Regions from separate parts of the Massilia sp. W12 genome, predicted to be linked through region 3. Evidence: predicted binding sites of a transcription regulator. Region 3 holds the regulator's gene; each other region holds the start of a gene.
What was found. Region 3 encodes HrcA, which represses chaperone genes, less so after heat shock. Its sites were predicted from a motif close to TTAGCACTCNNNNNNNNNGAGTGCTAA; they were not measured.
Positions count from the first base shown of each region.

Region 1: the regulator HrcA is predicted to act here: its motif matches at 2,622-2,648, upstream of groES (co-chaperone GroES).
Region 2: the regulator HrcA is predicted to act here: its motif matches at 3,858-3,884, upstream of rpoH (RNA polymerase sigma factor RpoH).

Region 1 covers NZ_CP147776.1:3,117,280-3,122,722, forward strand. The annotation lists gene V8J88_RS12375 (hypothetical protein) at 174-482, opposite strand; gene V8J88_RS12380 (DUF4157 domain-containing protein) at 719-2,440, shown strand; gene groES (co-chaperone GroES) at 2,781-3,071, shown strand; gene groL (chaperonin GroEL) at 3,131-4,777, shown strand; gene V8J88_RS12395 (LysR family transcriptional regulator) at 4,981-5,443, opposite strand, start outside.
Region 2 covers NZ_CP147776.1:783,497-788,939, reverse strand. The annotation lists gene ftsY (signal recognition particle-docking protein FtsY) at 1-813, shown strand, start outside; gene V8J88_RS03215 (ATP-binding cassette domain-containing protein) at 837-1,520, shown strand; gene V8J88_RS03210 (permease-like cell division protein FtsX) at 1,517-2,443, shown strand; gene V8J88_RS03205 (hypothetical protein) at 2,449-2,928, shown strand; gene V8J88_RS03200 (class I SAM-dependent methyltransferase) at 2,915-3,604, shown strand; gene rpoH (RNA polymerase sigma factor RpoH) at 3,975-4,874, shown strand; gene V8J88_RS03190 (GNAT family N-acetyltransferase) at 4,912-5,436, opposite strand.
Region 3 covers NZ_CP147776.1:1,652,330-1,657,772, reverse strand. The annotation lists gene recN (DNA repair protein RecN) at 1-1,604, opposite strand, end outside; gene V8J88_RS06625 (NAD kinase) at 1,629-2,528, opposite strand; gene V8J88_RS06620 (HAD family hydrolase) at 2,633-3,355, shown strand; gene hrcA (heat-inducible transcriptional repressor HrcA) at 3,460-4,491, shown strand; gene V8J88_RS06610 (response regulator) at 4,521-4,904, shown strand; gene fur (ferric iron uptake transcriptional regulator) at 4,916-5,341, opposite strand; gene V8J88_RS06600 (outer membrane protein assembly factor BamE) at 5,421-5,443, shown strand, end outside.

The DNA of each region.
Region 1 (5,443 bases), 1.5 Mb from region 3:
TCCCAGCTCCGCATTCTTGCGCAGCCTGGATAAACGAGAACCGCTCTGAAAATCATGCATTCCAAGAATATGTGACAAGTTAAAACCACCCCGGAGACCCGTGCCATGGCCAAGTCGTCTGCATACCTTTCATGCGGCTTGGCGCAATCCAAGTTTCATTCGCCTTATCCCGCTCAGCCCCCCCCTGCCCTGCCATCTTCGCCCTCCCGCTTCTCCGTCCCGCGCTCATCGGCGCTGTTTTTTTCTTCCGCTTCCGATTCATTTTTCAAGGCCGGCATCCGGGTGAAATGCGAGCGCTCACCGCTTTCTTCTATCAAAGTGAAGGAATCGGCCTGCAAATTGAGGATTTTATTGATGTCCGGCGGCAACAGCATGGCGCCGCTGTTGCTGACGAAACGGATGATGATCCAGCCGGCAAACAGATAGAAAAGGATGCGCAATGGTGAACGGATCATGTGCGGCAAATTGTTATTGAGACGCATCGCAAACCTTTTCATCCAAAAGTGTGCTCACGCTGACAAGCCGGGGGAGCGCCATGCTGAAGCGATACGGCAAGAAGCTGGCGCATATTAACAGCATGCGTGCAGCAGAACCGCCCCATGCTGTAATCCAGCGCAGAGCCTGGATTCATCCCAGTCCGCCAAATGGGATTGCTGAAGCGCTTGATGCTGCGCTACAGTAGCGCTCATCCTTCACTTTTGCAAACAGGACGCTTGCCATGCACGCCTTTGCACAGCCGGACCGCGCCGCTCTCGCCCCCGCCGCCACATTGAAAACGCCACAGTCTGCACATTCGGCTCAGCAGGCGCACAAACTGCAGTTGGGTTTGCAATCGGCGGCGCAGCCGCTGGATTTGGCAATCAGGTGTGAGATGGAACAGTATTTCCAGCACGATTTCAGCCAGGTGCGGGTGCACAGCGGCGCCGATGCGGCGCGCTCGGCGCAGGCGCTGCAAGCCCATGCCTACACCTTTGGCAATCATATTGTGTTCAACAGCGGCCAATTTGCGCCGCAACAGATGCGCGGGCAACAATTGCTGGCGCATGAATTGGCGCATGTGATTCAACAAAGCAACGCGCCGCATACTGATCTCACATCAAGTGCGCCCGGCATAGCGCACGCCGGTGAAGCGGAAGCCAATCTGGCGGCGCAACAGCTGGCCGGATCAAAGTGGCCGCCACACGCCAAGCCGGCGCGCATCCGTCATCGCAGCAACACACGCATGATTGCGCGCCTGGCGCAATGCGAGGAATTACCCGGCTTCAGCCAAAACAGCGAAGGCAGCCGCAATAATTCCTGCGGCGCTGCCTCCCTGGTGACTGCCCTGCTGATCTGGGACCGTGAGCGCAAAAATCCGAATGCTCCCAACACTTTGCTGATTGCCGCATTAAACAATGTGCTGCTGGACATCACTCAACAACTCAGTACGCTCCAGCGGCAGCTAAATAAGACGCAGCAACTGGGCGGGAATACAAATAGACTGCAAGCAGAATTCGATAAATTAAAAAAGATTTACCCGGTTTTGCAGGAATTGCGCAATCAGGCGCAAAGCGCTGATGGCAAATTTGATCAAGCCGACTATGAATATCTGGGCCAGGCTTTGTATGCCTTGCAAAAGGAAGAACACACTGAAGGCATCAAATTGGGCGGTCAACGCTCTTTGCAAAAAAAGCTGGGCATGGATGCGCCAGGCATCAGTGACCCGGGCCGGCGCGTTTCCTTTGATGAATTATTAAAGCCGCTGTCCGCCTTGCGCCCCGGTCAAATCGCCCAAGTCAGCTGGTTTTCGCGCGGCGCGCTGAATCAACGCGGCGAAGGCGTATTCACACCGCACGCATTTTTGCTTGGCCGCTTGCAGCGCGGGGCCTGGTTTGTCTCGGATCAGGGCAGTCTGCCGCCATTTCAACTCGAAGCGGAATCGCTGGAAGCATTGAAACAAGGCATACGCCAGCACACCAGCCAAAATAATAAGGGCATACACACCGGCGGCTATCCAGCGCAAGCTGATTTGCTGAGCGACGGCGGGGTGAGCGAAGTCGGGCTCACCATCCTGGCCAATCAAGGCGGGATTGAAGCCAAAGTCCAGTCGGCTTTATTGCAAAACGGTGAGTTTTTAGCTGAAGTGGATAACTCCATCGTGCGCTTTGGCGACAAAATCCGCGTCACAGGATTTATCGCCTATGCCCACTCGCTGGAAGAAGCCAGGCAGATAATGGCGCGCAGCGGCAGTGATGGCGGCGCGGCCATGGTTGAAAAACCGCAAGGCTTGTTTGCGATTTACAAAACCAATCTGGTGAGTGAGCACAATGCCCAGGCCGGGCAAGTTGACGCCAACGATTCCAGCGGCGGCGCGTTCAGCTCATCCCCGCAACGCTTCTTTCAGGCTTGGCTGCAACTGCGCAGCCCAAGCGGCAGGGGCGCGCTGTTTCAAGTGTATTGAGACGGCGCCCGGCTTTAATCCAGACGCCTGCCGAGATACGCCAAATCCATCGCGGCGCGCCAAAAAACATGCGGCGCCCATGCGGCTTGCCGGCATCACCTCTCGCATCGCAACATTTTTTACAACTCCCGCAAAAATTCTTGCGCGTTCGACTTGAAAACCCCCAAAGCCGTCCATATAATCAGCACTCGTCAGGGGAGAGTGCTAACAACAGCCTGAATCCGGGTCAATATTTCCGATTTCATGGCGTTAGAGGCAACATTTTCTTCCCGCAGCGTGCATGTTTGATATGCACACATTGTTATCAAACGCAAACACAACTGAATTAAGGAGTTTTTGTATGAACCTTCGCCCTTTGCACGATCGCGTTATCGTCAAGCGTCTCGATCAGGAAACCAAAACCGCATCCGGCATCATCATCCCTGACGCCCATGCAGAAAAACCGGATCAAGGTGAAGTGCTGGCCGTGGGCAACGGCAAAGTGCTGGAAGACGGCAAAGTGCGCGCACTCGAAGTCAAAGTCGGTGACCGCGTGCTGTTCGGCAAATATTCCGGCCAAACCGTGAAAGTGGATGGCAACGAACTGCTGGTGATGCGCGAAGAAGACATCATGGCTGTTGTTGAGCGTTAATCGCTTTGCTGATTACGCATTCACATCCTCTCTTAAAGAATTGAAACAGGAGTAATACCATGGCAGCTAAAGACGTAGTTTTCGGCGATTCCGCCCGTTCCAAAATGGTGGAAGGCGTCAACATTCTGGCCAACGCCGTTAAAGTGACCCTGGGCCCGAAAGGCCGCAACGTTGTGCTGGAGCGTTCCTACGGCGCCCCGACCGTGACCAAGGACGGTGTGTCCGTGGCCAAGGAAATCGAACTCAAAGACAAGCTCATGAACATGGGCGCGCAAATGGTGAAGGAAGTTGCTTCCAAGACCAGCGACAACGCCGGCGACGGCACCACCACCGCTACCGTGCTGGCGCAAGCCATCGTGCGCGAAGGCATGAAATATGTGGCCGCCGGCATGAACCCGATGGATCTCAAGCGCGGCATCGACAAGGCTGTGACCGCCACCGTGGCTGAACTGAAAAAGATCGCCAAGCCCTGCACCACCAGCAAAGAAATCGCACAAGTCGGCTCGATCTCCGCTAACAGCGATTCTTCCATCGGCGACCGCATCGCTGAAGCGATGGAAAAAGTCGGCAAAGAAGGCGTGATCACCGTGGAAGACGGCAAGTCCTTGAACGACGAGCTGGATATCGTGGAAGGCATGCAGTTCGACCGTGGCTATCTGTCGCCGTACTTCATCAACAATCCGGACAAGCAAGTGGTGATTCAGGACAATCCGTTCATCCTGCTGTGCGACAAGAAAATCTCCAGCATCCGCGATCTGCTGCCGGTGTTGGAACAAGTGGCCAAGGCTGGCCGTCCGCTGTTGATCATCGCTGAAGATATCGAAGGCGAAGCGCTGGCGACTCTGGTGGTGAACAATATCCGTGGCGTGCTGAAAGTGTGCGCAGTCAAGGCCCCGGGCTTTGGCGACCGTCGCAAAGCCATGCTGGAAGATATCGCTATCCTGACCGGCGGCCAAGTGATCGCTGAAGAAGTCGGCCTGACCCTGGAAAAAGCCACTCTGGCTGATCTGGGCCAAGCCAAGCGCGTGGAAATCGGCAAAGAAAACACCACCGTGATCGACGGCGCCGGCCAATCCGCCGCGATCGAAGCCCGCGTCAAGCAAGTGCGCGTGCAAATCGAAGAAGCGACTTCCGACTACGACCGTGAAAAACTGCAAGAGCGCGTGGCCAAGCTGGCCGGCGGTGTGGCAGTGATCAAGGTTGGCGCCGCCACCGAAGTCGAAATGAAAGAAAAGAAAGCCCGCGTGGAAGACGCGCTGCACGCTACCCGCGCTGCGGTGGAAGAAGGCATTGTGCCTGGCGGCGGCGTGGCCCTGCTGCGCGCCCGCGCCAACCTGAGCGTCAAGGGTGACAACTCTGACCAGGAAGCCGGCATCCGCATCGTGCTGCGCGCGATGGAAGAGCCGCTGCGCATGATCGTGCAAAACGCTGGCGATGAGCCGTCCGTGGTGGTGGCCAAGGTGCTGGAAGGCGCTGGCAACTTCGGTTACAACGCTGCCAATGGCACCTATGGCGACATGGTGGAAATGGGCGTGCTGGATCCGGCCAAAGTGACCCGCTCCGCACTGCAAAACGCTGCTTCCATCGCTGGTCTGATGCTGACCACCGATTGCATGGTGGCTGAGCTGCCGGAAGACAAGCCGGCCCCGGCAATGGGTGGCGGCATGGGCGGTATGGGCGGCATGGGCGGCATGGACATGATGTAATATCGTCCATCTGCGCAACAAACCCCGCTGCACAAAAAACCCGCAACGCAAGTTGCGGGTTTTTTTCATCTTGCCGCCGGAAAAAAACGGTGAGACAAACCGGACCCGGCAATGGGTGGCGGCATGGACATGATGTAATCATCCGGCTCAGGCGCCAAACCCTGCTGCACAAAGAACCTTGCTGCGCCGTCTTTCACACCCGCTCACAAGCCGCCCAGCAATTCCAACAGCCTTTGGCCGGCGCGCCCGAGTGGCCGGGCGCGCGCCTGCACCAGTTGCGGGGTGAAGCGGTAACGCGAGCCGCCTTCATATTTCACCTCGCGCAAGGCCCCTTGCGCCAATTCTTCCTGCACCAGAAATTGCGGCATCCAGCCATAGCCCATGCCCATCAGGAGCGCCTGTTTTTTTGCGACAAAACCGGACAGAAAAAACGCGCGCTCACTGCCGAACATATGCTGATCATTGCCGCTGTCGCTGGAATCCTGAATCGTCAGCTCGGTGTGTTCCTGCAATTGGCTCAGGCTGACCTGCTCTTGCGCGGCCAGGGCGTGGGCCGGGCTGACGCATAAAATGCATTCGATTTCATCCAGCGCGCGGCAGTGTAATTCCGGCTTTTGCTGAAAGTCTTTGACGATCATCATATCCGCATTTTCTTTTTCAAAGCGT
Region 2 (5,443 bases), 870 kb from region 3:
GACGACGATTTATACGAAGAATTGGAAGGCGCGCTGTTGATGTCCGATGCCGGGGTCGAAGCCACCCAATATCTGCTGGATGCGCTGAAAAAGAAGGTCAAGGATGAAAAATTGACCGAGGCCGCACAAGTCAAAGTCGCGCTGAAAACCCTGCTCACAGAATTGCTGCAACCGCTGCAAAAACCTTTCGTACTGGGGCGCAATCAACCCCTGGTGATGATGATCGCCGGCGTCAACGGCGCTGGCAAAACCACCACCATCGGCAAGCTGGCCAAGCATATGCAAGCGCATGGCCAATCGGTGCTGCTGGCGGCTGGCGACACCTTCCGCGCCGCCGCGCGTGAGCAACTCAGTATCTGGGGGCAGCGCAATAATGTCACCGTGATCGCGCAGGAATCGGGCGACCCGGCGGCGGTGGCGTTTGACGCCGTCTCCGCAGGCCGCGCGCGCAAAATGGATGTGGTGATGGTCGATACCGCTGGCCGCCTGCCAACCCAATTGCACTTGATGGAAGAGTTAAAAAAGATCAAGCGCGTATTGGGCAAGGCGCAGGATGGCGCGCCGCATGAAGTTTTGCTGGTAATTGATGGCAATACCGGCCAGAACGCCTTGGCGCAAGTCAAAGCATTTGACGACGCCTTGCAATTGAGCGGCCTGGTGATCACCAAACTCGACGGCACCGCCAAGGGCGGGGTATTGGCGGCGATTGCGCGCACCCGTCCGGTGCCGGTGTATTTCATTGGCGTGGGTGAAAAGATTGAAGACTTGCAAGCGTTCAACGCCGCCGAATTCGTTGACGCCCTGCTTGGCTGAGACAAGAAGCCAGGAGAGGCGGCATGATTGAACTGCAAGCGGTCAGCAAACAATATCCAGGCGCGCCTGCCGCGCTGGACGGCGTATCGTTCACCATCCAGCGCGGCGAAATGGTGCTGCTGGCCGGCCCCTCCGGCGCCGGCAAATCGACACTGCTCAAACTGCTGGCGGCGTTGGAACGTCCGAGCCGGGGCCGGGTGCTGGTGAATGGTCAGGATATCAGTCACCTGCCGCCCGCCGGGATTCCTTTTTTGCGGCGCAATCTGGGCATTATTCTGCAGCAAACCAATTTGCTGGAAGACCGCAGCAATCTGGACAATGTGATGCTGCCGCTGGTGGTGCTGGGTGCGGCGCCGCAAGAAGCGCGTCAGCGCGCTCAGGCAGCATTGGAGCGGCTTGGGCTGGCGGACAAAATTCATGCGCGCCCGCAAGCATTGTCCGGCGGCGAACAGCAGCGCGTGGCGATTGCGCGTGCAATTGTCAACCGCCCGCAAATCATTCTGGCTGACGAGCCGACCGCGAATCTGGACAAGGCTTCCGCACAACAAGTCATGCAAGCGCTGCAGAGTTTTCATGCGGCTGGCGTGACCTGCCTGATTTCCACCCATGATGAGAGCATTTTGCAGCAGGCGGCGCGCGTCATCACCCTGCACGCCGGACGGCTGGCGGCAGACAGCGCGCCAGCGGCGAATGGAGAAAACGCATGAAAAACTGGTGGCGTCAACAAAGCTTTGCGCTGGCGGTCGCGTTTGCCCATCTGCGCGCCGCGCCCGCCGGCTTTGCCTTTAATGTGCTGGTGGTGGCGTGCGCCCTGGCGCTGCCGCTGGCCGGCTTCACCCTGTTGCAAAATCTGCGCCCGCTGTCGGCCCAATTGGCGGTGGAGCCGGAATTAAGCATCTTCCTCAAACCCGCGCTGACGCAGGAAGAAGGGCGCGCGCTGGGCGAACCCATTGAGCGCTTATTACAGCAATACAAGGTGCGGGCGCGCATGCGTTTTGTGCCGCGCGAAGAAGCTTTGGCGCAATTGCAGGCGCGCGGCGCGCTGGCCGATGTGCTGGGCAGCCTGGGACAAAACCCGCTGCCCGATTCCTGGGTGCTGCAATTGGAACAAGTGGCCGATCCGCGTGCGGTGCAAGGGGTGCCGGCGCTGGTGCAGGATTTGAAAAACCTGCCGGGCGTGGATGTGGCGCAAGTCGATTCCGATTGGGTCAAGCGTTTGGCCGCCTTCTTGCAACTGGCCTGGCTGATGCTGGCGTTTATCGCCGCCACCCTGATGGTAGTGGTGCTGGTGGTGGTGTTCAACACCGTGCGCCTGCAGGTTTTGACACGCTTGCCGGAAATCAGCGTCAGCCGCCTGGTCGGCGCCAGCGACAGCTTTATTCACCGCCCGTTTTTATATGGCGGCGCCATGCTGGGCCTCTGCGCCGGCTTGTTGGCTCTGGGCATGGTGGCCCTCACGCTGCAACCGTTTAACCGTCTGATTGCGGAGTTGGCGCATTTGTACGCCAGCGAATTCCAATTGCGCCCGCTGGCCCTGATCGATAGCGTATTGCTGCTGGTTTTTGCGATTTTGCTGGGCTGGTGCGGCGCCTGGCTGTCCGTGCGCCGCCATTTGCAACGCATGCATTAAGATTCATGAGCTTACAAGACAATTTCAAACCGCCGCAGGCTGACCTCGACACCGGCCAGACACGCACGCCATTATGGAAAGCCCTGCTTGCCGCCCTGGCGCTGGATATCTTCGGCAGTCTGGTGGCTGGCTTGATCATGCAGGAAATCCTGTTGATTCAGGGTTATAGCGCGCAGCAGTTGCAAGAGATGTTTGTCGATGGCTTTCCGGTCAGTCTGACTGCGCTTTGGCTGGTTGTGCCGGGCTGCCTGTTTTCTGTCTGGGCCGGCGCGCTCCTGATTCATAAATACCGCAGCCCTGCCCTGCTGCCGCCCTTGCTGCTATTCGTTTTGCAAACCCTGTTCACCCTGCTGTTTTACGGTGCAGAATCAAGTTGGTCTTTTCTTGCCATGAGCATGTTGAATCTGGCGCTGTTGTTTGGCGGCTGGATGCTGGGCTATGCCAGACTGAAGAAAAAAGGGGTGTTTTCTGATGCAAAACCATGAAGGCAGCGATACCGCATTTGATTCTGCCCGGGAAATGCGGGCCTACTACGCCGCCCGCGCGCCTTACTATGACCGGGTGTATCTGCAGCCGGAGCGCGCCGCCGATTTAGCGTTTTTGCAAGCGCATCTGGCGCACGTCCTGGCCGGACGGCGCGTGCTGGAAGTGGCTTGCGGCACCGGCTATTGGACGCAATGGATTGCGCCGCATGCCGCCGCCTATACCGCCACTGATGGCGTCGCTGAGCCGCTGGCCTTCGCCCGCCTGCGCCCGCATTGTGCGCAGGTGCGCTTTGCCCTTGCAGACGCCTATGCGCTGGGCGCGGAGTTGGGCGAATTTGACGCCGCCTTTGCCGGTCTGTGGTTTTCCCATGTGCCGATTGAGCGGCGCGGCGCGTTTTTGCAGTCTCTGCATGCGCGTCTTGCGCCGGGCGCGCGCGTGATTTTGCTCGATAACAGCCGGGTTCAATGCCGCGACTATCCGCTTGTCGAACGCGATGCGCTGGGCAATACCTGGCAAATGCGCCCGCTGGATGACGGCACGCAACGCAAAGTCCTGAAAAATTTCCCTGAGCAAGCCGAAATGACGGAATTACTGGCCGCCAGCGCCAGCCACTGCGCCTGGCGCGAATTGGATAATTTCTGGCTGTTTGAATATGAATTGCAAAAGCCGGATTAAAGCGCGCGGCGCAATTGCAACAAATTGTTTCACCGATTTACAAACACCCGCCGCTGTAACGCCTGTATCCTCGCACTGGCATTCCCTCTTCATATAGAGGAAATAGGCTTATCCGGGATCACTTCCATAAAATCTGAAAAAAGTATGTGTAACTCAGCAAAAACATGCTTCTATTCAAATCAAATCCGATAAAAACTGTATACATCAAATGCACCTTCAGATTTTACTGAAGTAAGCATATTACAAAACAGGATTGGCACTCATCCAATGAGAGTGCTAACATAAGCGCTGAGATAAACCGGCCATGTGGCTGGACAGCAGAATGCAAGCGGCGCAAACGCCGCACCATCAGCAGCAAGGAGAACAAGATATGAACGCAGCATCCGCACAGTTGGCTTTGGTTCCGGCAGGCAGCAATGCGCTTGAGCTTGGTTTCAGCGGCGCCTTGGGCAATCTGGACGCATATATCTCTGCCGTCAACCGTCTGCCGATGCTGAGCCAGGAAGAAGAAAGCAGTCTGGCGCAGCGTTTGCGCGAACACAATGATCTGGCCGCCGCGCAAAAAATGGTGCTCTCGCACCTGCGCCTTGTGGTCTCGATTGCACGCGGTTATTTAGGCTACGGCCTGCCGCACGCCGACCTGATCCAGGAAGGCAATATCGGCTTGATGAAAGCCGTCAAACGCTTCGATCCAAGCCAGGGCGTGCGCCTGGTGTCGTATGCAATGCACTGGATCAAGGCGGAAATCCACGAATATATTTTGAAAAACTGGCGGCTGGTGAAAGTCGCCACCACCAAGGCGCAACGCAAGCTGTTTTTCAACCTGCGCAGCCACAAGCAAGGCCTGGACGCGATGAGCCCGGCGCAAATCGACGCGCTTGCCAAGCAACTCGACGTCAAGCGCGAAGAAGTGATCGAGATGGAAACCCGTCTGGCCGGGCACGATGTGGCGCTGGAAGCGCCGGCGGACGATGAGGACGACAAATTCGCGCCAATCGCCTACCTGGCCTCGGATTCGGGCGAGCCGACCCGCGTGCTGGAAGCCAAACAGCAAATGCGCCTGCAGTCGGAAGGTCTCGAAGAAGCGCTGTCGAAACTGGACGACCGTTCGCGCCGCATCATCGAAGCGCGCTGGCTGGCGAATGACGACGGTTCCGGCGCCACGCTGCACGAACTGGCTGCGGAATTCGGCGTCTCGGCGGAACGCATCCGCCAGATCGAAACCGCAGCGCTGAAAAAGATGAAAACCGCGCTCGCCGCCTATCTCTGAAATTAAAATCTGAGCCCCGCTGAATGCGGGGCTTTTTTTACGCCTGCAGCCGCCGCCACAGATATTCCTTGGCGACAAACCCCTGCCCCACCCGCACCGCCATCGGCTCCAGACCGAAGGGAATAAAGCCGCAGGCGCGATACAAGGCTTGCGCCTGGGCATTGCCATCAGTCACCGTCAATTGCAAAACCTGTACGCCGCGTGCGCGTGCGGCGTGTTCCAGCGCCTGCAGCAGTAGTTTGCCCAGCCCCAAGCCGCGCGCCTCCGGGCTGACATACATGCCGAACACATCCGCCTTGTGACGGGTTTTGGCGCGCTGCGAAAAAGCCAGGCCGGCCACGCCCAACAAGCGCGCATCCAGCCAGGCCCCGAACACCACTTCCGCCGCCTCGCCTGTGGCCAGGCATTGTTCCCACCAGGATAGCGGCAAGGCGGCGCGCTCTTCCACGCTGGAGGTGAAGGCGTCGGGATGGGTGGCGTAGGCCTGCAACATCAGTTCGCGATAGATGACGGCATCTTGCACGCGCAAACGGCTGATGATGATCTCGCTTGTGTTTTGCATATCTCCC
Region 3 (5,443 bases):
AAGCCGCCCAGCATGCGCGCCACTTCTTCCACCCGCGCATCGGCACTCAGCAGATTGATTGAGGATGCGGTGCGGCCATTTTCAAGACCGCGCTTGGCGACTTTGAAATGCTGATTGCCCTGCCCCGCCACTTGCGGCAAATGGGTCACGCACAAGACTTGCCGCTCCTGTCCCAGTTTTTGCAATAAACGCCCCACCACTTCCGCCGTGGCGCCGCCGATGCCGCTATCCACCTCGTCAAAAATCAGAGTCGGGGTGGTGGCTGCGCTGCTGGCGATAACGGAAATGGCCAGCGCAATGCGCGCCAATTCACCGCCGGACGCCACTTTGGCCAAAGGCCGCAGGCTGACGCCGGCGTGGCCTGCCACCAGAAATTCGATATTGTCAGCGCCATGCGCTTGCGCTGCGCCTTCTTGCACGCTGACTTCAAAGCGCCCGCCCGCCATCGCCAGGCTTTGCATGGCGTCGCTGACCGCTTGCGAGAGTTTGTGCGCGGTATCCTGGCGCGCCGCGCTTAATTGCTGCGCCAGTTTGCGCCAGACTTGCTGCAATTTTTCTTCCTGCGCACGCAAGGCGTCCATATCGGCCACGGCGTCGAGCTGCTGCAATTGCTGCGCCAGATTTTCATATTCCTGCGGCAAGTCTTCCGCCTGCACCCGGAATTTGCGGCTGGCGCTGTGCAGGGCTTCGACGCGCGCTTCAATTTGCGCCAAGCGCGCCGGATCGAGTTCGAGCCGGCCCAGATAATCATTCAGCGCATACACCGCTTCTTGCAACTGGATGCGCGCAGGCTCGGTGCAATCCAGCACGCTTTTCAGATTTTCATCATACGCCGCCAATTTACCCAGGCGCTGATTGAGCGAAGAGAGTTGCGACAGAATCGGGTGGTCAGATTCGGAAATGATTTGCAGGGCTTCTTGCGCCCCATCCAGCAAACTGGCGGCGTGCGCCAAACGGCTGTGCTCCTGCGTCACTTCCTGCCATTCGCCGGCTTTGGGGGCGAGTTTTTCCAATTCGCTGACCTGCCATTGCAGGCGTTCGCGTTCTTGCAAAACGTTTTTGGCGTTGGCTTCAAATTCGCGGCACTGCCGCGCTGTCGCCTGCCACTGACGCCAGGCTTGCTGCACTTGCGGCAACAGGCTTTGCGCGGCTGGCGGCAAAAGATTGTCCAGCATTTGCCGCTGCGCACTGTCTTTGAGCAGGGATTGGTGCATGTGCTGGCCGTGAATATTGACCAGCAATTCGCCGATATCGCGCAATTGGCTGGCCGAAGCCGTCGCGCCATTGATCCAGGCTTTGCTGCGGCCATTATTGTCGATCACGCGGCGCAATAAAATCTGCCCGTCTTCGGCTTGCATTTCATTTTCATTCAGCCAGGCCAGGGCCTCCGGCGTGGCTTTGAAGGCGGCGCAAATGTCGGTGCGCGATGCGCCTTCGCGCACCATGGAAGCGTCGCCGCGCGCGCCCAGGGCCAAGCTGAGGGCGTCGATCAAAATCGATTTGCCGGCCCCGGTTTCGCCGGTAAACACGGTGAAGCCGGGGGCAAATTCCAATTCGATCTGATCAACGATGACAAAATCACGGATATGCAGGGTATGCAACATGTTTGGCAGAATTAACAAAGCAGCTCAGACAACCGGGCTGCGTTCAAAAGTGGGGATTTCATTCCAATGCAGTTTTTCCCGCAGCGTATCGTAATAACTCCAGCCCACCGGATGCAAAAAGGTCACAGTGTGCTGTGAGCGGCGCACGCTGATGCGGTCGCGCGGCATTAAGCTGGTGAAAGTTTGCATATCAAAATTGATGCTGATATCGCGCCCGTTTTTGACTTCAATCAAAATCTCGCTGGTCTCCGGCACCACAATCGGCCGGTTGGACAAGGCGTGCGGCGCAATCGGCACCAGCACAATGCCGCGCAGGCTGGGGTGCATCAACGGGCCGCCGGCAGACAGGGAGTAAGCGGTGGAGCCGGTCGGGGTGGCTAAAATCAAGCCGTCCGAGCGCTGGTTGTACATGAAGTGGTCATCCACATCAACCCGCAATTCCACCATGCCGGCGCCGGAACCGCGCGCCACCACCACATCATTCACCGCCAGGCCGAAGAAGATTGGCGCGCCATTTCTGATCACCCGGCCCTCCAGCATGCTGCGCCGCTCGGACTTATAATTGCCTGACAGAATCGCTGTCACAGCGGGGATCATGCGGTCGCGCGAGATATCCGTCATAAAGCCCAGCCGTCCCTGGTTGACGCCGATAAGCGGAATATCAAACGGGGCCAGCTGGCGCGCGATGCCAAGCATGGTGCCGTCGCCGCCCAGGACGATGGCCAGATCGGCGTTCAAGCCGATTTCCGTCACGCTCATCGGCGCCACTTGGGCTAACACGCCCTCGCGTTTGATGTGCATGGCGGTATCAGCTTCAAAAAACAGCTGATGGCCTTGCGCCAACAGGAATTCGACCAATTCCTGCAGCACGGTTTCGATGCCTGCCGTATGATGGCGCGCAATCAGTGCGATGGTTTTATGCATAGGAAAGCGGAAATAATGCGGCGGGATGCGCCGGGCACTGCCCGCCGGCTGGCGGCGGGCAACATGATTAAACCATAATTCGGAACAATTTGGCAGGAAACGCCATGCAAGCACCTACTCAAACGCCATTGCGCGCCGTGCTGTTCGATCTGGACGACACTTTATGGCCGGCGGCGCGCCTGTTAGCCAATGCGGAACAGCAAATGATGCAGTATCTGGCGCGCCATGCGCCGCGTGTGTTGGAGAATGGCGCGGAGCTGTTGCGGCGCGAGCGCGCCGAACTGCTGGCCAGCCAGCCGCAATTGCAAGTCGATTTATGGAATTTGCGGCTGACCGTTTTGCGCAATGCCTTGGCCAGGAGCGGCACCCCGGATCCGCAGCAAACCATCTGCGCCGGCGCCATGCAGGCGTATGTCAAAGCGCGCAATGCAGTCACGCTGTATGCCGATGTGCAACCGGTCTTGCGCGAATTAAAAGGCAATTATCTGCTGGGCACAATCAGCAACGGCTTTGCCGATTTGCAGCAAATCGGACTGGCCCCGTTTTTTCAAGTCAGGCTGGCGGCGCACCGCTTCGGGCGCGCCAAGCCGGATGCGGAAATCTTTTTGGCCGCCTGCGAAGCCCTGCGCATCGCGCCGCAACAGGCAGTGTATGTGGGCGATGATCCGGAATTGGATGTGCTGGGCGCGCGCCGCGCCGGTTTGCGCAGCGTCTGGCTCAAGCGCAACGACGTCGCGCCGCGCGCGCATGCGCAAGCTGAGTCCGATGCTGATGCGGTGTGCGCCGATTTGCGCGAAATGTGCGCCTGGTTGCAGCAACAAACTTGATGCAGACGCATTGCAACTTGCGCACGCCGGAAAATCTGCCCACAATGAGCAAGATTTATTGAAATTGAGGGTTGGCGCCGCCAGCCCCTTGTCTGATTGAAACCATGCAACTTGATTCACGCGCCCAAACCCTGCTCAAAGTTCTGGTTGAGCGTTACATCGCCGAAGGCCAGCCGCTCGGCTCGCGCGCGCTGTCCAAACTCTCGGGCCTTGAGCTGTCTCCGGCGACAATCCGTAACATCATGTCGGATCTGGAAGAACAAGGTTTTCTGGCCAGTCCGCACACCTCGGCAGGCCGGGTGCCGACGCCGCGCGGCTACCGCCTGTTTGTGGACAGCCTGCTGACTTCTCAAGCATTGGACCAGGCAGCGCTGCAGATTGAAGCCGGCTTATCACAACAGCAACAGCCGCAAAAGCTGATTGCGAATGCGGCGCAATTACTGTCCTCACTGTCACAATTCGCCGGCGTGGTGTTAAGCCCCAAGCGCGAATCGGTATTTCAACAAATCGAATTCCTGCGCCTGGCGGAAAAACGCATCCTGCTGGTGATCGTGACGCCGCATGGCGATGTGCAAAACCGCATGCTGCTGACCGATGTCGATTATTCGCCGGCGCAGCTGGTGGCCTCGGCGAATTATCTGAACCAGAATTTCGGCGGTTTGAGTTTTGATGAGGTGCGCCGGCGCCTGCAGGCGGAATTGCGTCAGCTCAAAGACGATATGGCGCATTTGATGCAGGCGGCGGTGGAAGCCGGCAGCGCCGCCATGGCGGAACAGGAAGAAGATGTGGTCATCTCGGGCGAGCGCAATTTGCTGTCGGTCAATGATCTGTCCTCAAATATGACTTCGCTGCGCCAACTGTTTGATATGTTTGAACAAAAAACCAGCCTGATGCAATTGCTCGATGTCTCGGCCAAGGCCAGCGGCGTGCAGATTTATATCGGCGGCGATTCTGAATTGGTGCCGGTGGATCAAATGAGCATCGTCACCGCCCCGTATGAAGTGAATGGCAGAATAGTCGGCACACTGGGCGTGATCGGCCCCACCCGCATGGCTTATGAACGGGTGATTCCGATTGTCGATATCACCGCCAAATTACTGTCAAATGCATTAAGCCAGAATGAACCCCGGAGTTGATCCCCTGCTCAGCACAATAAGGAGGCTGGATGGACAAATATATTTCCACTGTCATCATTGATGACAATGAAATGACGCGTGAATTACTGCGCACCGCGTTGCGCAATGACGGCTATCAGGTGTTGGGCGAAGCCACCGATGGCGTCAGCGGACTGGAAATGATTTTGCGCGCCAAACCGGATGTGGTGTTTCTCGATGTGTTGATGCCCGGCGCCAGCGGACTGGAAATTTTGCAGCAGGTGCGCAAAGCCCTGCCGCGCTGCGCGGTCTTGATGGTGACTGGCAGCAGCGACCGCGAAACCGTGCAAACCGCACTTGCGCGCGGCGCGCACGGCTTTATTCTCAAGCCATTCAACACCGCCACCGTGTTGAAAACCACAGAGGCGGCATTGAATCGGGCGCGAGGGCTGTAAGCCGGCCCCGCTCAGCCTTTATGCGGGCAATTCTGGCGGGCGCAATTGACATACAGCGCGAGCGCGTGTTCGGCAATCGTAAAGCCGCGCTCCGCCGCGATTTTCTGCTGGCGCGTTTCGATTTCCTCATCGAAAAATTCTTCCACCCGGCCACAGTCGAGGCAGACCAGATGATCATGGTGCGAACCCTGGTTTAATTCAAATACCGCCTTGCCGCTCTCAAAGTGATTGCGGTGCAATAGGCCGGCCTGCTCAAATTGGGTCAGTACGCGGTACACGGTGGCTAAGCCGACATCCATGTTTTCCGCCAGCAAGACCTTGTACACATCTTCCGCAGTCAGATGGCGCACTTCGCTGTTTTGAAAAATTTCCAGAATTTTCAAGCGCGGCAAGGTTGCTTTCAGGCCACTGGACTTCAGATCTGCAGGTTTGTTCATAGCATTGTTTCTCGTCATGGGTTCAACTGCTTTATCATATAGCGTTTTGGTGCTCCTGACCGGCTTCGATATGCAAACCATGTCTTTCTTACATTCTTTTAA